Cycloclasticus pugetii PS-1: one gene and its partner. The protein of the gene in region 1 interacts with the protein of each later gene in a pairwise test. Links are inferred from orthologs where the notes say so. Each region holds a gene or a part of one and is shown in the gene's direction. Other genes may lie near its edges. The genes, in order: mrcB and CYCPU_RS0101805.

What was found.
Region 2: the proteins of mrcB (region 1) and CYCPU_RS0101805 interact in binary tests that used the Escherichia coli proteins (3 or more experiments, as listed by UniProt). The link is inferred for Cycloclasticus pugetii PS-1 from one-to-one orthologs.

What each region holds. Positions count from the first base shown.
Region 1 is NZ_ARVU01000001.1:750,025-767,066, forward strand. What follows is about bases 6,486-9,485. They hold mrcB (penicillin-binding protein 1B), read left to right. Parts: upstream 6,486-6,806; coding sequence 6,807-9,164; downstream 9,165-9,485. Other genes in these bases: CYCPU_RS0103690 (EAL domain-containing protein), read left to right, coding at 6,486-6,730; CYCPU_RS0103700 (tetratricopeptide repeat protein), read left to right, coding at 9,171-9,485. In the rest of the region: CYCPU_RS0103655 (sodium ion-translocating decarboxylase subunit beta), read left to right, coding at 1-318; tRNA dihydrouridine(20/20a) synthase DusA, read left to right, coding at 694-1,674; GTP cyclohydrolase I FolE, read left to right, coding at 1,732-2,277; CYCPU_RS0103670 (hypothetical protein), read left to right, coding at 2,498-2,698; CYCPU_RS0103675 (hypothetical protein), read left to right, coding at 2,695-2,967; CYCPU_RS0103680 (class II glutamine amidotransferase), read left to right, coding at 2,976-3,755; CYCPU_RS0103685 (HDOD domain-containing protein), read right to left, coding at 3,752-4,618; more of CYCPU_RS0103690, read left to right, coding at 4,892-6,485; more of CYCPU_RS0103700, read left to right, coding at 9,486-9,719; CYCPU_RS0103705 (hypothetical protein), read left to right, coding at 9,721-10,230; CYCPU_RS0103710 (DNA repair helicase YoaA), read left to right, coding at 10,240-12,207; tRNA (adenosine(37)-N6)-threonylcarbamoyltransferase complex dimerization subunit type 1 TsaB, read left to right, coding at 12,204-12,893; CYCPU_RS0103720 (L-threonylcarbamoyladenylate synthase), read left to right, coding at 12,890-13,525; CYCPU_RS0103725 (site-2 protease family protein), read left to right, coding at 13,525-14,184; CYCPU_RS0103730 (tryptophan--tRNA ligase), read left to right, coding at 14,193-15,413; ppnP (pyrimidine/purine nucleoside phosphorylase), read left to right, coding at 15,445-15,759; pyk (pyruvate kinase), read left to right, coding at 15,838-17,042. UniProt on the Escherichia coli protein: Cell wall formation. Synthesis of cross-linked peptidoglycan from the lipid intermediates.
Region 2 is NZ_ARVU01000001.1:360,185-364,982, forward strand. Bases 1-3,000 are described here. They hold CYCPU_RS0101805 (peptidoglycan D,D-transpeptidase FtsI family protein), read left to right. Parts: upstream 1-630; coding sequence 631-2,370; downstream 2,371-3,000. Other genes in these bases: rsmH (16S rRNA (cytosine(1402)-N(4))-methyltransferase RsmH), read left to right, coding at 1-356; ftsL (cell division protein FtsL), read left to right, coding at 356-634; CYCPU_RS0101810 (UDP-N-acetylmuramoyl-L-alanyl-D-glutamate--2,6-diaminopimelate ligase), read left to right, coding at 2,367-3,000. Also shown: more of CYCPU_RS0101810, read left to right, coding at 3,001-3,920; CYCPU_RS0101815 (UDP-N-acetylmuramoyl-tripeptide--D-alanyl-D-alanine ligase), read left to right, coding at 3,908-4,798. UniProt on the Escherichia coli protein: Essential cell division protein that catalyzes cross-linking of the peptidoglycan cell wall at the division septum. Required for localization of FtsN.

The sequences.
Region 1 (17,042 bases):
TCGAAACTATCAGCGGATAAGTTTTTAACTGCTGAAACACTTGGTATCTTAGTGTTAGGAATGGCGGCATTTTCCATTGGTACGGCAGGTGGTATTTTAATGGGTAAGTTAATGCACAAGGTAACGGGCGGCAAAGTTAATCCACTCATTGGTGCTGCAGGTGTGTCGGCAGTTCCTATGGCGGCCCGTGTGGTTAATAAAGTAGGGCTAGAGTCTAACCCTCATAATTACTTATTAATGCATGCGATGGGGCCTAACGTAGCGGGTGTTATTGGTTCTGCGGTCGCGGCAGGTGTTTTGCTGGCAATAGTTAATTAATATCGGTCATTATCTAGGTAAAGAAATGAACGCAGTATTGTTTGCGCTCAAAAATATACCCTGAACAGTGACCTGCCTACAGTAAGGTTAGATGAGAGTAACCAAAGCCATAACGTTACTGATTAAGCTAAAAATCACCCTTAATAGAAATATTGGGGTGATTAGCCTTAATAATCTGTGGGGTTATCTTACGGTTCTTTTCGCTGCCTTTTAATTCAATCTATCAATCACTGACACTGGATTTCTTAGAAAGCTTTAAAAGGGCTAACAATCTAGCTGTTTACATTAATACAGGTTTATAACAGCATTATTTTTGATGCTGATGGGCAATGTAAAAAATTGGGCTAACATCTAACAGAAATAGCAATTACTCTCATGCCAAGCATTAATAGACTGTTATCCATTGCACCGATGATGGATTGGACAGATCGGCACTGCCGATATTTCCATCGACTTTTATCACCTAATGCCCTGCTTTATACAGAAATGGTAACGACAGGTGCATTACTTCATGGCGATAAACAGCGCTTTTTGGCATTTGATCAATATGAGCAGCCAGTAGCATTACAATTAGGTGGTAGTAACCCTAAAGCCATGGCGCAATGTGCCGGATATGCACAGGAAGCGGGTTATAAAGAAGTAAATATCAATGTCGGCTGCCCAAGTGATCGTGTTCAAAATGGACGTATAGGTGCATGTTTAATGGCTGAGCCGCAACGTGTTGCACAATGCGTATCATTAATGCGACAAGCTGTGGACATTCCAGTCACGGTTAAAACACGAATTGGGATAGATGAGCTAGATTCATTTGAATTCCTGAGAGGCTTTGTTCAGGCAGTTACTGATGCGGGTTGCGATACTGTTATTATTCATGCGCGTAAAGCCATCTTAAACGGCCTGTCCCCGAAAGAAAACAGAACCATTCCGCCGTTAAACTACGATAGAGCGTACGACATTAAAAGAGCTTTTCCATCGGTATCAATTATTGTTAATGGTGGGGTTAATGCAATCAGTGAGATTCAACAACATTGGCAACACCTTGACGGTGTGATGATTGGTCGTGAAGCTTATCATAATCCCTTTTTTTTGGCGGAAATTGAACACCAACTGTTCAAACAGCCCTTGGCCGATAGAAAAAAAGTGCTCGAAGCCTACCTTCCATATATTGAAAAACAATTAGAGTTAGGTGTTCCGTTACAAAATTTAACACGGCATATATTGGGGCTTTTTGCAGGTCAACCTGGTGGAAAACATTGGCGTAGGTACCTTAGTGAGAATGCTCGACAGAAAAATGCGGGGCCAGAGGTATTATTAGCAGGCCTAGAGGCTATGGCGCCATACGCTAAAACTATTTGATTTAAAGCAAACAAGAAAACGGTATACTTTAAATACTTTTAAAGATGATTGAGATTGATGGAAAAACTATATAAACAAATAATTTCACAGGTTGGAGAAGACGTTAATCGCCAAGGTTTGGTTGATACGCCAAAGCGTGCGGCAAAAGCAATGTCTTTCTTAACAAGTGGCTATCAGCAAAGTTTAGAGAATATTGTGAATGGCGCCGTTTTTGACTCTGATGCTGATGATATGGTGATTGTTAAAAATATAGAACTGTATTCTATGTGTGAGCACCATTTACTACCCTTTATTGGCAAGTGCCATGTGGCGTATCTGCCAGATGGGAAAGTACTTGGTTTATCAAAGGTAGCTAGAATCGTCGATATGTATGCACGTCGATTACAAATACAAGAGCAATTGACTACACAAATTGCAGATTCTATTCTCGAAGTAACGGGTGCAAAAGGGGTTGCAGTGGTTGTGGAGGCAAAACATTTGTGCATGATGATGCGAGGTGTGGAGAAACAAAACTCACAAATGACTACATCTAGTATGTTGGGGCAATTTCGTAAAAATTCTGAAACACGGGCTGAATTTTTAAGCTTATTAAAAATGGGCTAGTGGTGATTCAGCCTGTTAAATTACAGAAAAGCTGTTAATAGCACTGTTTTATTAGTTTAGGGAATGATGTGCCAAATAGACGGTCACAGAGTTTTAAAGGGAGTGATAGTCAGCGACTATCCCCACATTTAAGTGAAAGTAAAACACAGGCCTATGTGTTTTTTGAAGTTGATTGAAAGTACGCCATAGGTGAGACGGTAATACAAAAGGAGGGAACGAGATGCCAAAGTTTTTTGGAGAAGGGTCCGATTGTAGTTTTTGTAGAATGATGAGAAGTATGGCATTCAGTGGCCTAGGCGCTGCGATTGGTGCGGGGATAGGTAGCCTGATAGGCCTGCAGCGATCTGATATTTGGATGTGTGCGATTGGCGGGGCTTTTGTAATGGTCTTTTTGGTCTTAAGAAAACTGGAAAATTCATGAGATATATCGTATTGATAATCATAGCCTTTGTTCTTTCGGCTTGTTCAGAAGAACAGCAAAATAAATTTTCACGATTAGGTGTGAGCTGGATGGAAGGCGACTATAGGGTAAGCTTTTACGAGGGTGAGCATAAAAAATCGTGGACAGTTCTTGATAGTAAAGTGACATCCGAATCACAAAAAGGTTATTACTACTTTTGGGTTAAAGAGAACGGTAAAAAGAAATACGTCCAAGTTCCTATCGAGCGGACTATCATAGAAGAGATTTAACAGTCTATATGTGTGAATTACTAGGGATGAGTGCAAATGTACCGACAGATATTTGCTTTAGCTTTAGTGGTTTAATTAAGCGTGGTGGGGAAACTGGTGTACATAAAGACGGGTGGGGTATCGCTTTTTATGAAGGAAAAGGTTTTCGTGCTTTTCACGACCCAGTTGCTAGTGCTAACTCGGAAGTCGCAAAATTTATTCAACAGTACTCAATAAAAAGTACGCAAGTTATTTGTCATATTAGAAAGGCAAACCGAGGACGTGTTTGTTTGGAAAATACACACCCATTTTCGCGTGAACTGTGGGGTAAAATATGGTCATTTGCACATAATGGTCAATTAAAAGGCATTAAGAAAAAAGTACTTAATGGCTACACCCCTATCGGCACAACAGACAGCGAGTATGCTTTTTGTTGGATTTTGGGCCAGCTTCGTAAAAAGTACCCTGTTAAACCAAAAAGTAAAGTGAAGTTGCGGAAGACTGTTGAAGAACTTTTCCGTAAGGTATCTCAGCATGGAGTGTTTAACGTATTAATGAGTGATGTAGATCATTTGTATACGTTCTGTAATACAAAACTATATTGGCTAACACGTCAAACACCATTCGTAGAGGCGCAATTATTGGATGCAGACTTGTGTGTAGACTTTAATCAAGAAGCGTCACCCGATGATGTGGTGACGGTGATAGCCACTGAACCGCTGACATCGAATGAGCAGTGGACGAAAATGGAGACCAATGAATTTAGTGTGTTTCGCTTGGGTGTAAAAACATTTACGCAGGTTTCTTAATCAAAAAATAACGCATAGGTTTGGCTAAATTGCTCGTCTACGTGATTAGCAGCGGGTGCAATAATGCCGTAAGGGAGGTCGAGCTGGTTCCATAAATTATCTTCTGTAGATATTGTTTTGTTGATGGTTTCTTCAGACGTACTGTTAGCATGAGTTAATTTATTCGCAAGGTAAACGATATAAACTTCGTCTTTATTATTAGTAGCTAAATCAGGCTGATGATGGAAGCTTGCCGAATCTTGAATGGAGGCTGGTATTTCCCATAGTTTTAACAAAGCACCACCTAGCTCGGCATGATTAAAACCTACAAAGGAGGCCTCGGCTTCAATTTCATTTACAGTTTCCGTCTTAACAAGCAAAGCGGCTGCGCGGGCTAGATCAGGTGCTTTGATATAAAAAATTAACCGCCCTATATCATGGAGAAGCCCACTCATAAATGCAGAACTAAGCTGCCTTTTTTTAGGGTGATTGTCAGCAAGGTACTTTGCAAATAAAGCAGTTTTTAAACTATGCATCCAAAATTGGCGCATATCAAGAATCGAGTTAGGTAAAGTTGAAAATTTTTCAACCACGCTCGTTGTCATGACTAGCATTCGAACGTCATGATTACCCAGAATAGAAATGGCATGCTCAATCGTTTTAATTGAGGCCGGGAAACCAAAAAAAGCGGAATTAACAATTTTTAGCATTCGAGCGGATAGTGAAGGGTCTTGTTCGATAATGGCCGCAATATCTTGAGAGTTTTTTAAGGGGTCGTCGAGTGCTTGTGTAATACGATAGAAAATCTCCGGAGCAGAGCACAGGTCAATGTCTCCTGTTAAAAAATCATCAACGGTACAAATATTGGCGTATGTTTGTGTCATATCGAATCATGATTAAAAAGTTAATGGCTCTAAGTCTAGTAAAAATAGGCGATATGCTTAACGTTGAATGACTGATTATTATTTTTTCTAGCAGATATATATTCTACGGGGTCCTTGTCCGGAATATCAAGCTGTTATGAAATTATTGTTGACACTGTATTAAGAGTAGGCGTAAAGTTGTTGATAGAAAAGAAAATTATGTATATATTTTGATAATTATTCGTTGCTTGTTGTTTTAAAATAACGGATAGTCAGCTCGAAAAGGCGACTGAAATGACGGAACAAATACCAAAGCAACAAGCTATTCTAATCATCGAAGACGAGGTGAGCCGCTTGTCTACGCTGCAGGATATTTTATCAGCCGGTGGTTATAGAAATTTAATTTGTGCATCAAGCCAGGAACAAGCTTTTGAGCTTATCCGTCCTTATCAAGGTAAGGTAGACGAGATTGGCATGATATTTTTAAGTTATGGCTTGCCTCAAAGTGACCCCTTGAAACTTAGCCAGGTTTTAACGACTCTCGATGGTCATGATGCCATTCCGTTGATTTTACTCGCAGATAAAGCAATTACGATTAATGATGAGTTGATGGCCCAATGTCATAAAGCAAATGCCGCGACGATGACGCATTACCCAACAGAGGGCAAACATCTCATGCCTTTAGTTGAACTGGCGTTTGCACTTAAAAGTGAACGAGATGATCGAATTCAAAGTGAGGAAAAGTTAGTCAGGGAGCTTTCTGAACGACGAATTATGGAAGCCCGTTTACAATATTTAGTAGCGCATGATGAATTGACAGGGTTATCTAACCGAAGTGGCTTAGAAAAAACATTGGATTTTGCTATTTTAAGATGCAATAACTTTAAACAACATGGTGCTTTGTTAGACATTGATTTAGACCAATTTAAAGTCGTCAATGATATTGAGGGTCACGAAGCTGGTGATCGACTTCTAGTAGAAGTAGCCACCCTAATTCGCTCAACCCTCGATAATAATGCGTTTATTGCACGAGTTGGCTCAAATTTATTTCAAGTCTTCATTAGTAAAACAGCCGAAAAAGAGGCCATGCAATTGGCTGAAAAAATAAGGTTAACCATTGATGAGTTTGATTTTAAATCGGGTGAGAATATTTATAATATTTCAGCCAGCATCGGTGTCGCGATGTTGGAACCATTAAAATTAATTAAACGCCCTAGTGAACTGATGTCTAGAGCGAATCATGCCTGTTATTCTGCAAAGACCTTGGGCCGTAATAGGGTTAATTTATTTGAGAGTGATAACGACGAATTAATTAGCATTAGAGAGGATGCCAAATGGGTGCCTAAAATTCGTCATGCATTGAGTGAAGACTTATTTAAAATAGTTTTTCAGCCTGTCGTAAAACTCTCCAATGGGTCTGTTTCTCATTATGAAACATTGCTTCGGATGATAGGGGATGAAGGCGAGTTGTTAAGACCAGCCCAGTTTATTCCGGTGGCAGAGAGAATGGGGCTTATCCATCACATTGACCTATGGGTGGTTTCACATGCGATAGATCACATCGCTGGTTTACCAAAAACACAAGAGAATATTTGTTTTACCATTAACTTATCCAGTCACGCACTCCAAGGTGATTATTTGTTGCCGGTTATTAAACAGAAACTTGAATCTACATGGATTTCACCGTCAAGGCTAACGTTTGAAATAACAGAGACAGCAGCAGTTTCAAATTTCAATAAAACACGAGAAATGGTTTCTAAAATTCGTGCCCTAGGGTGTCGATTTGCCTTAGATGATTTTGGTGCTGGCTTTAGCTCGTTTAATTATATTAAAAACTTTCCGGTCGATTATCTAAAAATTGATGGTCAATTCATTAATAATTTAGCTGTGGACCATGCTGACCAAGTTCTTGTTAAATCAATGATAGAAGTAGCGCATAGTCTTGGTAAGAAAGCCATTGCAGAATATGTCTCAAATGCTGAAATATTACGAGTATTAAAAGAGTTGGGTGTGGATTATGTTCAAGGTTACCTGCTTGGTAAGCCTAGCCTAGAACTGTTAGAGGATCAGTATGTTTCTATTGACGGTTTGTTGAATAAATCGTTAGATATCGAAAAATTAATGACCCATTAACGCCAAGTCTATGACATGATGACGCAGCCGTGCTGCGGTGCAAATTTTGTAACCTTGTAAATCTGTTAAATTGACTATGGCTAAGCCAAAAACTAAAGCAAAATCGAGCAGAAAAAAAACGAAGAAACCTCAAAAAAAACCACAGTCTAGTGGTTTTCTAAAGAGGTTAATCCTGAAAGTAGGGTTGCTATTAATCGTTGTGATAGCTGTCTACGTTTTTTACTTAGATCATGTTGTTCGCACTCAATTTGAAGGGAAAAGGTGGGCGTTACCGGCTCATGTGTTTGCAAACCCTGTTGAACTGTATCAAGGGCTGTCCTTATCAGCACAGCAATTTGAATCGTTATTGAAAGACCTACATTACCAACGAACATCGACATTCACCTCGGGCGGTCAATACTATCAATCAGGCTCAACTTTTACGGTAAAAACACGTTCATTTAAATTCTTTGATGACCGTGAAGTATCTAAGACAGTCAAAATTTACTTTAGAAGTGATCATATATCGGCGATTCAAAACGTACAAACAGGTAAGTCTGAAGCCTTACTCCGTTTAGACCCAGTTCGAGTCGGTAGTTTTTACCCTAGTCACAAAGAAGATAGGATTCTAATAAAGCTTGATGATGTGCCACGTACATTAATTGACGGCTTGATATCGGTTGAAGACCGCGATTTCTATCAACATTACGGCGTTTCTATTAAATCTATTTTGCGTGCGGTGTGGGCAAATATAAAAGCTGGAGGCGTTGTTCAAGGAGGCAGCACCTTAACGCAACAATTAATTAAGAATTTTTACTTAACGTCAGAAAGGAGTTTGTGGCGAAAGATTAAAGAAGCCATGATGGCGTTGATTATTGAGTTTCATTACGAAAAAGATGAGATTTTAGAAGCCTATCTAAATGAGGTTTTTGTTGGCCAAGATGGTGAGCGTTCGATCAATGGTTTTGGAATGGCTAGTGTGTTTTATTTTAATAAACCCTTGATTGAATTAAAGCCACATCAAACGGCGTTGTTAGTTGGGTTGGTCAAAGGCCCTTCTTATTATGACCCGAGGCGATACCCCGAAAGAGCGCTAAAACGCAGAAACTTAGTACTTGATGAAATGACTCGCTTTGGAGTGCTACCGGACGAGCAAAGGCGTATTGCAAAACAATTTGGTGTGGATATTTCGCCATTTAAGCAGGTTAAAAGTTCTCGCTTTCCTGCATTTTTAGATTTAGTAAAGCGTCAATTAAGTCGAGATTATAAGGATGAAGACCTACGCTCGGAAGGCCTAAATATTTTTTCAACGCTTGATTACAATATTCAGACGACGGCCGAAAAACTGTTTAAGCAAAAGCTTGAAGCACTTAATAGGCAGTACGGTATTGAAAAAAATAAACTCCAAGGTGCAATGGTTATTACACGCCGTGAGGGCGGTGAGATTGTTGCCGTTATTGGCGACAGAAATCCATTGTTTAGTGGTTTTAATAGGGCGCTTGATGCAATTAGGCCGATAGGCTCTTTGGTGAAGCCAGCAGTTTATTTGACGGCATTATCGCAACCAGCAGACTATACGCTCACGACAATGATTGAGGATAAGGCGGTTAGTTTAAAACAACGTTCAGGTGAACTTTGGATGCCGGAGAATTATGACAAGGTTGAGCATGGACCTGTGCCATTACACGAAGCCTTGTCGAACTCATATAATTTAGCGACTGTTCGCTTGGGTATGGCGCTTAAAGTGCCAAATGTAAAACGAACAATTGAAGAGCTAGGTATTCGGCGACCGATTAAGCCTTACCCGTCATTATTGTTGGGAGCACTTCGGCTATCACCTCTTGAGGTAACGCAAATGTATCAAACTTTAGCAGGCGAAGGCTTTTTTACCCAATTGCGATCTATCCAGTCAGTAACATCTAGTGATCATATCGCTTTGCAGCGTTATGCGCTAAGTGTACGACAAGTGGCAAACCCATCAGCGGTTTACCTTGTTAATACAGCCTTACAAGAAGTGATGACGAAGGGCACAGGGCGCTCAGTTTATCGACAGATGCCTCACTACTACAAGGTGGCCGGGAAAACCGGAACTACTGACGAATTAAGAGATAGTTGGTTTGCCGGATTTAGCGGGGATTATTTAGCAGTTGTATGGCTAGGACGTGACGATAATAGGCCCTCTAAATTAACCGGCGCTAGCGGCGCATTGCAAGTATGGTCAAGTGTTATGAGTACTATTTCAAAAGAGCCCGTGGAGCTGACAAAGCCACAGAATGTTGAGTATACTTGGGTAGACCCACTCGGCTATCGTGCTAATGAGTTTTGTGAAGATGCTGTACAATATCCGTTTATAAAAGGCTCCGAACCCACTGAGTATTCACCCTGTGTTGGGGCGGTTAATAGAACATTAGAGCGAGCTGGGAATTGGTTTGATCGCTTAACGAACGGTATGTAAATAATCATGAAATTAACCACCTTGATCGCGTTGCTGCTAGCTTTATCGGGTTGCGCAGATCTGTCGATGTATAATCAAGTACCTGCTCCGATTGGACGCACTGGTGAAGCTTCGCCATATCCATCGCAACCATTGCCACAAACGGCTCAAACATACCCTATTGATGAGCAGCCTATACAAGAGGGTATGGGGCAGTCTTATGATCAACCAATCGATGAGGCAAAAACCACACAAAACCCAGCTGTAGTTGCCTTACTGGATAGTGCGTACCAACAAAGTGAATCTGGTCAGCCTGATATGGCGGCTTCAAAATTGGAACGAGCTGTTCGTATTTCTCCAAGAGACCCGCAGGTTTGGCATGCATTGGCGAAGGTGCGTTATCAACAAAAGAAATATACCTTAGCGATTAGTTTGGCTGAAAAATCTAACTTATTGTCTGCTGGGCAGACGAGCCTTCAGCGTAGCAATTGGTTATTGATGGCAGACTGTTATGATACCTTAGGTCGAACTGAGGATGCCCGAAAAGCACGTGTTGCTGCCAATAGGTTGTTTTAAAATGACGGAGCCAACGCAAGTTTATTCTGTTGATAAATTAATAGAGCAAGCAAGGCAGTTGGCCACAGATTATAAAAAAATGACAGGTAAACCCTTGCCGGGGGTCAGCAACGAAATTGCTGAACATGATGCTTGCAAACTATTAGACTTAGCGTTAGGCGACGACCGCTCGCTAGGTTTTGATGCCTTACGTGTTAAAGGGCGTGGGCCAAAAAGAATTCAAATTAAAGCGCGAACTATATTCAATGACAATTATCGAGGCCAACGGCTTGGGCAATTAAAGTTAGATAAAGAATGGGACTCGGTTGTGTTAGTGCTTATGGATGAAAATTATCTGCCGTTTGATATCTTTGAGGCCACACGTAGCGATATTTTAGATAACCTGAATGATAGCTCAAACCGTATGAAGCGAGGCGCTATGTCGGTTGCAAAGTTTCGCAATATTGCTACCTTGGTTTGGACAAAAGAAGGTGGTTTGGACGCATCAGCGTGGACTGATGAAACAAGTTAATAAATTTAAATGGATAACCCTTTGTACGACCTCGATAGCATATTTGGCTCTAATGGCGAGCTGGTTAAACATATTAAAGGCTTTCAACCGCGAGATGGACAGTTGTCGATGGCGCAGGCTATCGAGCGGGCTATTGAGCAGCATACACATCTAGTAGCTGAAGCTGGAACAGGAACAGGAAAAACCTTTGCCTATCTTATTCCTGCCATTTTATCTGGTAAGAAAACAATTATCTCAACCGGGACGCGTAATCTTCAAGACCAAATATTCGAAAAGGACTTCCCGTTAATCCGTGAGGTATTAAACGTACCTGTACAGGGTGCAGTGCTGAAAGGACGGTCTAATTACCTGTGTTTATATCGCCTTGATCAGGCAAAAATGCAAACATCTAGCTTTGACAAACAGACGGATGCTGAATTAAGAGAGGTCGAACGGTGGTCGAATCAAACAAAAGAGGGAGATATTGCTGAGGTAACATCGGTTGCCGAAGATTCTTACGTTTGGCAACAAGTCACGTCAACAGCAGATAATTGTTTGGGCCAAGAATGTCCAATGATCAGTGAGTGTTTTCCAGTATTAGCCAGAAAAAAAGCACAAGAAGTAGATGTATTAATTGTTAACCACCATCTTTTATGTGCAGACTGGTCATTGAAAGATGATGGGTTTGGGCAGTTATTGCCAGATGCAGAGCTAATTATTGTTGATGAGGCCCACCAATTAATTGACACGGCGTCTCGGTTTTTAGGGGTGTCGGTCAGTGCACGTCAAATTTTATCGTTGATCGGTGATGTCAGTGCAGAACAATTAAAATTAGCATCAGATATGCCTGAATTGATTGATTTAACACATGTAATTAGTGAAGACATACGAGAAATGCGGAAGGTGCTGCCTGAGCCGGTTATTAAAGGCTCTTGGGATGAGCTTGAGCAAGGTACAGACTTCTTGCAAGCCTTAGATTGCCTGATTGAACGTATCGAACAGTTATTTAAAGTATTAACTAAGGTGGCTGTTCGTTCTAAAGGTTTAGAGGCGTGTTGGAAACGCTGCGAAGATGTTCTACTGCGACTGAAACTTTTTTCAAAGCAAGATCAGCACGATTGGATCCAATGGTTCGAAACGTATCAGCGGACGTTTACTTTTTATCGAACGCCTTTGGATATTTCTAAGGCATTTGCCAGTTTTGCTTTTGCCAGTGATGCCAGCTGGGTGTTTACCTCGGCTACTTTATCGGTGAATAATAAATTTGATTTCTTTTCTAAACGATTGGGTTTGGAAGATGCTGAAACGGGTAGCTGGGAAAGCCCTTTTGATTTTGTGCATCAGTCATTGATGTATGTCCCAACTGGCATGCCTGAGCCACGCGATTATCACTATACGGCGACGATGATTGAAAAAATCATTCCAGTATTAGAGGCTAGTGAAGGTAGGGCATTTATTTTATTTACCTCGCATAAGGCATTAAAAGAAGCCGCTAATATTTTATTGGCTGAAACGAACTTTAAATTATTAGTGCAAGGTGATTTGCCGAAGCAACAAATGTTAGAGTCCTTTAGGCGTTCTGAGCGTGCGGTTTTGCTCGGTACTGCGAGTTTTTGGGAAGGCGTTGATGTGCGGGGGGAAGCCTTATCCTGTGTGATTATAGATAAACTACCGTTCGCATCGCCTGGCGATCCGGTGACTAAAGCTCGGTTAGAATATATGGCCGCTAATGGCCAGTCAGCGTTTTCAGATTTCCAATTGCCTTCAGCAGCCTTGACGCTAAAACAGGGGGTGGGAAGGTTGATTCGTGATGTTGAAGATAAAGGCGTGTTGGTGTTGTGTGATCCACGGTTATCAAGCAAAGGCTATGGTAAAGTGTTTATTAAATCCTTGCCAGCGATGCCTATTACACAAGATGTAAAAGATGTGAAGAGATTCTTTCATCGTATCAATAGTCAAAAAATCAGTGATAAAAAACACGTTATAAAATCAGCATGAAAATTTTAGCGATTGAAACAGCAACAGAAGGGTGCTCTGCGGCCTTGTTGATAAACGGCGAGGTAATAGACCGTTTTCAGGTGGCACCACGAGAACACGGTAACTTGATTTTGCCAATGGTCGATGAGCTACTGAACGAAGCTGGTATGACGTTACAACAACTCGATGCGTTAGCTTTTGGCCGTGGCCCCGGGTCTTTTACCGGCGTTAGAATGGCGACAGGCGTTATTCAAGGCTTAGCCTTTGCGGCAGAGCTACCGATCGCGCCGGTGTCTACGCTTACCGCGTTGGCATATCAGGCGGGTCCTCCCGTAGAAGGTCAGACAGTGTACGCAGCCTTAGATGCTCGAATGGGTGAGGTATATTGGTGCGAATATGAACGGATTGATGGCCAACTCAAAGCGGTTTCCAATGAGTCTGTTATTGCGCCAGCAGCGTTAAGCGTTACGCAAGGTAAACAGGCGATTGGTATTGGACACGGTTGGGGCACATATGAAAATGAGTTAACGCAGTTAGTTAACGCTAGCGAGTTGTTGCTTTTACCAAACGCGCTGCCAAGAGCAAGAGAGGTTGCTCAGTTGGCGGTCGGCATGGTGAGGGATGGGCAAACGGTGTCTGCCGACAATGCATTACCGGTGTATTTACGTGATAATGTAGCAAAGAAAAAAGCACAACAGCAATCATGACACAATATTTGAATATTCACCCCGATAATCCACAGCCACGGTTAATTAAGCAAGCGGCCGATATTATACGTCGGGGCGGTGTTATCGCTTACCCAACTGACTCTTCTTATGCCTTGGCTTGTCATTTGGGTGATAAGCAGGCGCTTGATCGTATTCGTCAGATTCGTCGAATTGACGATAAACATAATTTCACCTTAGTGTGTCGGGATCTAACTGAGATCTCAATGTACGCACAAGTGAATAACGATACGTACCGCCTGCTCAAATCATTAACGCCGGGCGCGTTTACTTTTGTGTTAAAGGCAACTAAAGAGGTGCCTCGACGCCTCCAGCACCCGAAACGAAAAACCGTTGGTATTCGTATTCCAAATAATTTGGTTGCGCAAAAAATACTTGAAGAGCTCAATGAGCCGATGTTAACCAGTACCTTGATCTTACCGGGTGAAACCGAGGCCATAGCCGACCCTTATGAGATTAATCAGCAGTTAGCCCGTGTATTGGACCTTGTGGTTGATGCGGGTGTTATTCCGTATGAACCAACAACCATGATCGTTTGGGATAATGACTTTCCTGAAGTGGTTAGAGAAGGTAAAGGTATTGCTGATTTTATTGCACGTAAGGATGAGCATTAATGTCAATGGACGAATTGACCTTGGTCGGTCGAATAGCGGTGTGGATATTACCGGTTATTTTTGCCATTACCGTTCACGAAGTCGCTCATGGTTGGGTGGCTAGCCAGTTTGGTGATAATACGGCAAAGAGCCTTGGGCGTTTAACCTTAAACCCCATTAGTCATATGGATTTGGTCGGAACCGTGATTGTGCCTGGGGTTTTGTTATTATTGGGTGGTTTTATATTTGGTTGGGCAAAACCGGTTCCGGTTAACTGGCACAATTTAAAGAACCCCAAACGTGACATGATTTATGTGGCCCTAGCCGGACCCTTCGCTAATCTTTTAATGGCGATTGGTTGGGGTGTTGTCATGAAAATAGGCTATATGATGGGCGCGCAAAATGAGTATTTTGCTATGCCATTGATATACATGGGCTATGCAGGTATTTTTATTAATTCGGTGCTGATGATGTTAAATTTATTACCGATTTTACCGCTTGATGGTGGTCGGGTGTTAGCTGGTTTATTGCCAATGAGAGCCAGTATTGAGTTTAGTAAACTTGAACGCTTAGGCTTTCCAATTTTGGTCTTTATTATTGTAATGGGATGGTTATCTAAAATTTTAGGTCCGCCCGTTTATTTTTTACAAACCAGTATTTTTAAAATATTGGGTATTTAGGAGGAAATGTGAGTTCAGAAGTTCCAGCGCAGTATCGTCGTGTACTATCCGGTATGAGGCCAACCGGCAAATTGCATTTAGGTCACTATCACGGAGTACTAAAAAATTGGGTCGATTTACAGCAAGAATATAAGTGTCATTTCTTTGTGGCAGATTGGCATGCGCTCACAACGCACTATGAAGACCCTTCAATTATTGCAGACAGTACTTGGGATATGGTTGTTGATTGGTTGGCCGCTGGTGTTGATCATGGTTTGGCTGATTTATTTATACAATCGAGCATTCCTGAACATGCAGAGCTGCATTTGTTGCTATCTATGATAACGCCGCTGGGGTGGTTAGAAAGGGTTCCGAGCTATAAAGACCAGCAAGAAAAACTCAAAGAAATGGATTTAGCAACGTATGGGTTTTTAGGCTATCCACTTTTACAAAGCGCAGACATTCTTATATACAAAGCCGGTTTAGTCCCCGTTGGAGCCGATCAGGTGGCACACGTTGAGTTGACGCGTGAGGTGGCTAGGCGCTTCAATTATTTATATGGCCGAGGCTTAGACTTTGAAGAAAAAGCGGAAGCTGCGATTAAGAAAATGGGGAAGAAAAATGCCAAAATATTCAACAAGTTGCGAAGTTCTTTCCAAGAAAATGGTGATCAAGAAGCACTGGGTGTAGCTAGAGCTTTATTAGAAGCACAACAAAATATAACGGTTGGTGATAAAGAGCGTTTATTTGGTTATTTGGAAGGCAGTGGCCGCGTTATTTTGCCAGAGCCTATCGCCTTGTTGACTAAAGCGTCAAAGATGCCTGGCTTAGATGGGCAAAAGATGTCCAAGTCTTATAACAACACAATTGCATTGCGCGATGAACCAGAAGAGGTAGAGAAAAAACTTAGAACAATGCCAACCGATCCAGCGCGTGTTCGTAGAACAGACGCGGGTGACCCAGCAAAATGCCCAGTATGGCAGTTTCATGAGGTGTATTCAGAAGAGGGTGTGCGTAATTGGGTTCAAGAAGGCTGTAAGTCAGCGAGTATTGGTTGCATAGATTGTAAACAACCCGTTATTGATGCTGTGTTACGTGAACTAAAACCGATGCAAGAAAGGGCTAAAGAATACACGGAGCAACCTGAGCTTGTTCGCTCTATTATTAATGAAGGCACTGAAAAAGCTAGAGATTTGGCAAAAGAGACGCTTGAAGAAGTAAAGTCAGCAATGGGTATTAATAACGTTTAAACGACGTTAAAAAAACAGAATAGGAAATAACATGTCAGAATTTAAAAATGTCACGATTGTTAAAAAAGCAAATGTGTATTTTGATGGAAAAGTGGTTAGTCGAACGGTTAAATTTGAGGATGGTTCGACAAAAACATTGGGCTATATGATGCCGGGTAACTATGACTTTAATACCGCTGCCGCTGAGGTGATGGAGATTTTAGCTGGGCAACTCGATGTGTTATTGCCAAATTCGCAAGAGTGGGTAGCTGTTAAAGGTGGCGAATCGTTTGATGTGCCGGCGAATGCTAATTTTCAATTAAAAGTTCATGAGCCGACAGATTATTGTTGCTCATATTTTAAATAACGTGTGGGTTATTGTTGCCATAAAACTGTCATCTACACGCTATACTCTAAGCACTATTTCTTAATGAACGAGTAGAGTATGCCTCCTTTTAGAAAACCTAGACGGACTAAAATTATTGCCACCTTGGGTCCAGCTACCGATGAACCCGATGTTTTAGAAAAATTAATTAAAGCGGGCGTAGATGTCGTTCGCTTGAATTTCTCTCACGGCCATGCAGATGAACAAAGAAAACGTGCTCAAGCGGTAAGAGACTTATCAGAAAAACTTGGCCGTCATGTCGGTATCTTGGCTGATTTGCAAGGACCAAAAATTCGTATAGCGCGTTTTGAGGATGGAAAAGTAAGCCTTCAAGAGGGGGCTAAATTTACGATAGATGTAGCGTTAGCATCAACAGCAGGTGATATCACCCAAGTTGGTTGTGATTATAAACCGTTAGCCAATGATGTGACTGAGGGCGATCGTCTATTATTAGACGACGGACGTATCGTGCTGGATGTCGAGGCTGTTAATGGTTCAAAAATCAAGTGTACCGTCGTTGTGGGCGGGATGCTGTCAAATAACAAAGGCATTAACTTACAAGGTGGGGGCTTATCCGCCAATGCATTAACCGACAAAGATAAGCAAGACATTAAGACGGCTGCTGAGATGAGGGTGGATTTTGTCGCCGTGTCGTTCCCAAGATCTGCAGAAGATATGCATCAAGCGCGTGCGTTGGTTAAAGCGGCCGGTAGCCAAGCGCATTTAATTGCTAAAATCGAACGGGCCGAAGCCCTGGATGTGCTGGAAGAAATAGTAGATGCATCTGATGCGGTTATGGTCGCACGAGGTGATTTGGGTGTGGAAATTGGTGATGCTAACTTACCCCCGGTTCAAAAACATATCATTAGGATGGCTCGAGATAGGGATACTGTAGTTATTACCGCTACACAAATGATGGAGTCGATGATTAATAACGCCATTCCTACGCGTGCAGAAGTGTTTGATGTTGCAAACGCCGTTTCTGATGGTACAGATGCTGTGATGTTATCGGCTGAAACATCAGTTGGACAGTACCCTGTTCAAACCGTGGAGGCAATGGGGCGTATTTGCGAACAAACCGAACGTCAGCCAAGAACGACTCGTTCGCGCCACCGTATGGGTAAAGCGTTTGGGCAAATTGATGAGGCCATTGCGTTATCTGCGATGTATGTGGCTAATCATACAGATATTACCGCTATAGCTGCCTTCACTGAGTCGGGGGGTACGCCGAGAATGATGTCTAGAATTAGTTCAGGAATACCTAT
Region 2 (4,798 bases), 400 kb from region 1 along the record:
TGAAAAGGCGAGAACCCGGCAAACATCCTGCAACAAGAAGCTTTCAAGCCATTCGAATTAAAATTAACAAAGAACTCGATGACCTTGAGCAGGCCTTGGCAAGCTCATTGAGTATGTTGAAACAAGGCGGCCGCTTAGCCGTTATTAGCTTTCATTCGTTAGAAGACAGAATTGTGAAACGGTTTATACGTGAGCAGTCGCGTGGAGAGATCGTTCCTCGCCATCTTCCAATGCCGTTAGATGCTAAAAAGCCGGTGTTAAAAGTGGTGGGTAAGGCAATTAAAGCGTCTGCGAATGAAGTAGCGGGTAATGTCCGAAGTCGCAGCGCTGTATTACGTATTGCAGAGAAATTGTAATGGCAGATCAAAGTCTAGCAGGTATTACAGTGATTTTATTGGTGTTGGTGATGGTGTCGGCATTGGCCGTTGTGTACGTGAAATATGATGCGCGTTTAATGTTTAATCAGCTACAAAAAGAATTACGAGAACAGGATAGGTTGGGCGTTGAATGGAATCGTTTGCAGTTAGAGCAAAACACTTGGTCATCAAATAACCGAATAGAAAAACTAGCTCGTACAAAGTTAAATTTACAGGCGCCTACGTCGGCACAAATTGTTTACGTAAAAGTTAAATGAAGTATTCACATCAACAATCTAATAACACTGTGCAGAAGGTTATTGTGCCTGAGTTGGCGGGGCGTCGCCGATTTATTCTGGCGTGTTTTATGTTGATGATGTGCGTGCTGATTTATCGGGCAATTGATTTACAAGTATTAAATAATAGTTATTTGCAAAAGCGCGGAGAAGCGGTTCATTTGCGTGACATCAAATTACCTGCTTATCGTGGAAAAATTACAGATGTAGGTGGGCACGCGTTGGCCATTAGTGCACCAGTGAGTTCTGTTTGGGTGAACCCGCAAGAGTTGGAGCTGGGCACTAAAAAGAAAGAGTTTGCAAAGCTGCTTGGTTTGAAGGTTAGCGCACTTGATAAGAAGCTTAAAAAAGTAGCCTCGAGGCGGTTTGTGTATTTGCGTCGCCATATGGATCCACAGGTGACGGCAATGATTGATCAGTTGCAATTACCAGGGGTGTATTTACAAAAGGAATATAGGCGCTATTACCCTGATGGCGAGGTGGCAGCACATCTTGTTGGCTTTACAAATATTGATGATGAAGGGCAAGAGGGCCTTGAATTAGCCTGGGATGAATCATTAAAAGGGTCAGCAGGTGCCGAGCGTGTGCTTCGTGATGGCAAACGCAGAATGGTAAAGCATGTTGATAACATACGTGCGCCTATTCCCGGTCAAGATATTCGGCTAACGATAGACCGGCGTTTGCAATATTTAGCATACCGAGAGTTAAAGGCGGCCGTCGCGCAGCAAAAGGCCACGTCTGGTTCATTAGTGTTGCTGAATGCTGAAACTGGCCAGTTGTTAGCAGTGGCAAACCAGCCTGCCTTTAATCCAAACGATCGTTCTAAGATTAAAGCGAGTCATGTTCGTAACAGAGCCTTTGTTGATTTGTTCGAACCCGGTTCAACAATGAAGCCCTTTACCGTTGCGGCAGGCATGGAATCGGGTGTCTTTGATGCTTCTACCGTGATTGATACCAACCCCGGTTATATGCGAGTGGGACGTAGTCAAGTGCGGGATCACCGTAATTACGGTGAAATAGATTTAGCAACGCTACTACTTAAGTCAAGTAATGTGGCGTCAGCAAAAATTGCTTTGGGCATTCCTGGCGAAAAGTTATGGGGTATGTTGAATAGTTTAGGGTTTGGTCAGTCAGCAGGCCTTGGGTTTCCGGGAGAAGCTCGTGGCAAACTAGTTGGCTATGAGCAGTGGCGGCCGATTGAAACGGCGACCTTGTCATTTGGTTATGGTTTGTCTACCTCGGCATTGCAATTAGCACGTGCTTATTCGGTTATTGCGAATGAAGGTGTTTTAGAGCCGATTTCGTTAGTGGTTGATGAAGCGGCTGCTGAAAGTGTACGGGTGATGAGTCCAACAGTTGCTAACAGTGTGCGCAATATGATGCGCGGTGTGGTTACCAAAGCGGGTACAGCGCCCAGAGCAAAGGTGTACGGTTACTCGGTTGCCGGTAAAACAGGCACTGTAAAAAAAGCGATCGCCGGTGGCTACGCAGAAGATAAATACTTAGGTGTATTTGCAGGCATGGCGCCAGCTAGCGACCCAAAATTAGTAATGGTTGTGGTGATAGATGAGCCAAAAGCAGGCGATTACTATGGTGGTTTAGTGGCCGCACCAGTATTTTCCAGAGTGATGTCTGGGGCGTTACGCTTAATGAATATTGCACCGGACAACCTCGATAAGGCAACCGTGTTTGCATCACTTGAAAGAGGTATTCAATGATGCCAGCTAAGCAAAATTCTTCGTTGCTGCCTTTGCAAACCGTGTTGGACGGCTTGTTGGAGGTTGACTCAGACATACGTATTGCAAATTTGAGTGTAGATGCGCGCAATATTCAAAAAGATGACGTATTTATAGCAGTCGCTGGTTCACAACAGCATGGCCTTATGTACGCAGAACAAGCGATACAAGCTGGCGCAGTTGCGATTATTTATGACCCTGAAGCAGGGGGTGAATTTTTAGCCGAGAAAGTAAAAAAAGCACATAGCATTTCCCTCTTTAAGCTTGCCAACCTTGGTGAGCATATCAGCATCATGGCTGCGCGTTTATATCAATTTCCATCGAAGGAGTTATCTGTGGTCGGGATTACTGGCACCAATGGTAAAACCTCGGTGAGCCACTTTATTGCTCAGGCATTAAATGTACAGACAAATTCATCCGCTATCATCGGTACCTTAGGCTGGGGACAGGTTGATGATTTAAAGAAAACGATCAATACCACTCCAGATGCAGTGAGTGTTCAGCGGCAACTGGCGACTTTACGCGACGAAGGCATTGCAACCGTTGCGATGGAAGTTTCTTCGCATGGTTTAGATCAAGGGCGGGTTAAGGCGGTTGCGTTTAAGGGCGCTGTGTTCACAAATTTAACACATGACCATTTGGATTATCATCAAACCCTTGAGGCTTATGGTGATGCTAAATTAACCTTATTCAAATGTCCTTCATTAAGCTTTGTTGTTCTAAATCGGGATGATGCCTTTAGTGAGCGGATTAAAAACGCACTGTCATCAAGCGTTAAAGTGTATTCATTCTCAAGGTCGAGCTGCTATTCAACAGTTGAAAATTGTTTGTTTATCTCTAATGAACGATTGCTAGCAACGGGCTTATCATTCGAGTTGTCTTTTAATGGGTGTACTGTTCAAGTTCACTCTGAACTGTTTGGTGCTTTCAATATTGATAACCTTGTTGCAAGCACTGCTGTGTTAATAGCAATGGGTGATGAATTGAGTGTCGCCGTTGCTAAGGTTGAAAAGGTGAAGGCCGTTGAAGGGCGTATGCAACGGGTTTTAGTTGAAGGGGCTGAGCCCGAAGTGGTGGTTGATTATGCGCACACACCAGATGCCTTAAGGCTTGCTTTGCAAAGCTTGCGTCAGCACTGCAAAGGAACCTTAAGATTGGTTTTTGGCTGTGGCGGTAATCGGGATGAAGCAAAGCGTCCACTAATGGGGGCCATAGCGGATGAGTTAGCCGATAGTATTGTTATTACAAATGACAACCCACGTTTTGAATCAGCTGAAGCGATCGCTGAGCAGATTAAAGCAGGCATTAGTCATGTGGCTAAGCTGACCGTTACGCTTGATCGTGGGCAGGCAATACAGCAAACCATTGCAAGTGCCGCTAAAAACGACATTATTTTAGTGGCCGGTAAAGGGCACGAAGAATACCAACAGATACAGAATGAAAAAATAGCTTTTAGCGATGTTGCACAGGTAAAAGATGCATTAAATGCAAGCGTGTTGAGCGAAGAGGGAGGTCACGGATGCAAACCATGAGCCTTCAGCAAGCAGCGGTTATCACTAAAGGGCACCTTGTGGGTGAAAACGTGAGCTTTAATGCCATTAGTACAGACACAAGAAAGATCCAACAGGGTGATCTTTTTGTTGCCTTACAAGGTGAAAATTTTGACGCAAATGATTTTGTAGAACAGGCCAATAAGAACGGTGCAGTGGCGGCGATTGTTAGTGCTGAGATAAGTGTTGATATGCCATATGTGAGAGTAGATGACACTTTATTAGCTTTAACGCAGATCGCAAAAGAACAACGTAAGGCGCTGGATATCCCCTTGGTCGCTATTACGGGCAGTAATGGCAAAACCAGTGTAAAAGAAATGTTAGCAAGCATTTTAAGCGGTTCGAATAAAGTGCTAGCAACAGAAGGTAATCTGAATAATCAAATAGGCGTGCCGCTTACTTTATTAAGGCTAACCGACGAATATGATGTTGCAGTGATTGAAATGGGCGCAAGTCATTCAGGTGATATTGCGCATCTATGTGATATTGCAGCACCAACCGTGGCGATTTTAAATAATGTTGGCTCAGCGCACTTAGAGGGGTTTGGCAGTATTCAGGGTGTTGCCAACGCGAAAGGTGAAATTGTTTCAGGAGTTAGTGAAACAGGGACGGCGATTCTTAATCAAGAAGAGCCTTGGTTAGACCAATGGCTGGCGTTACTTGGAAATAGACGTGTTATTCGTTTCGGCTGGTCTGATAATGCTGATGTGTGGGCAGATATTGAATCGGTACAAACGGGTATTTTTAACGGTCAATTTAAAACGACTTTTATTCTGCATTATCAGCAAGAACAGGTCGAAATTCAGCTAAACCTTATCGGTACGCATAATGTTCTAAATGCACTTGCGGCGGCCAGTGCA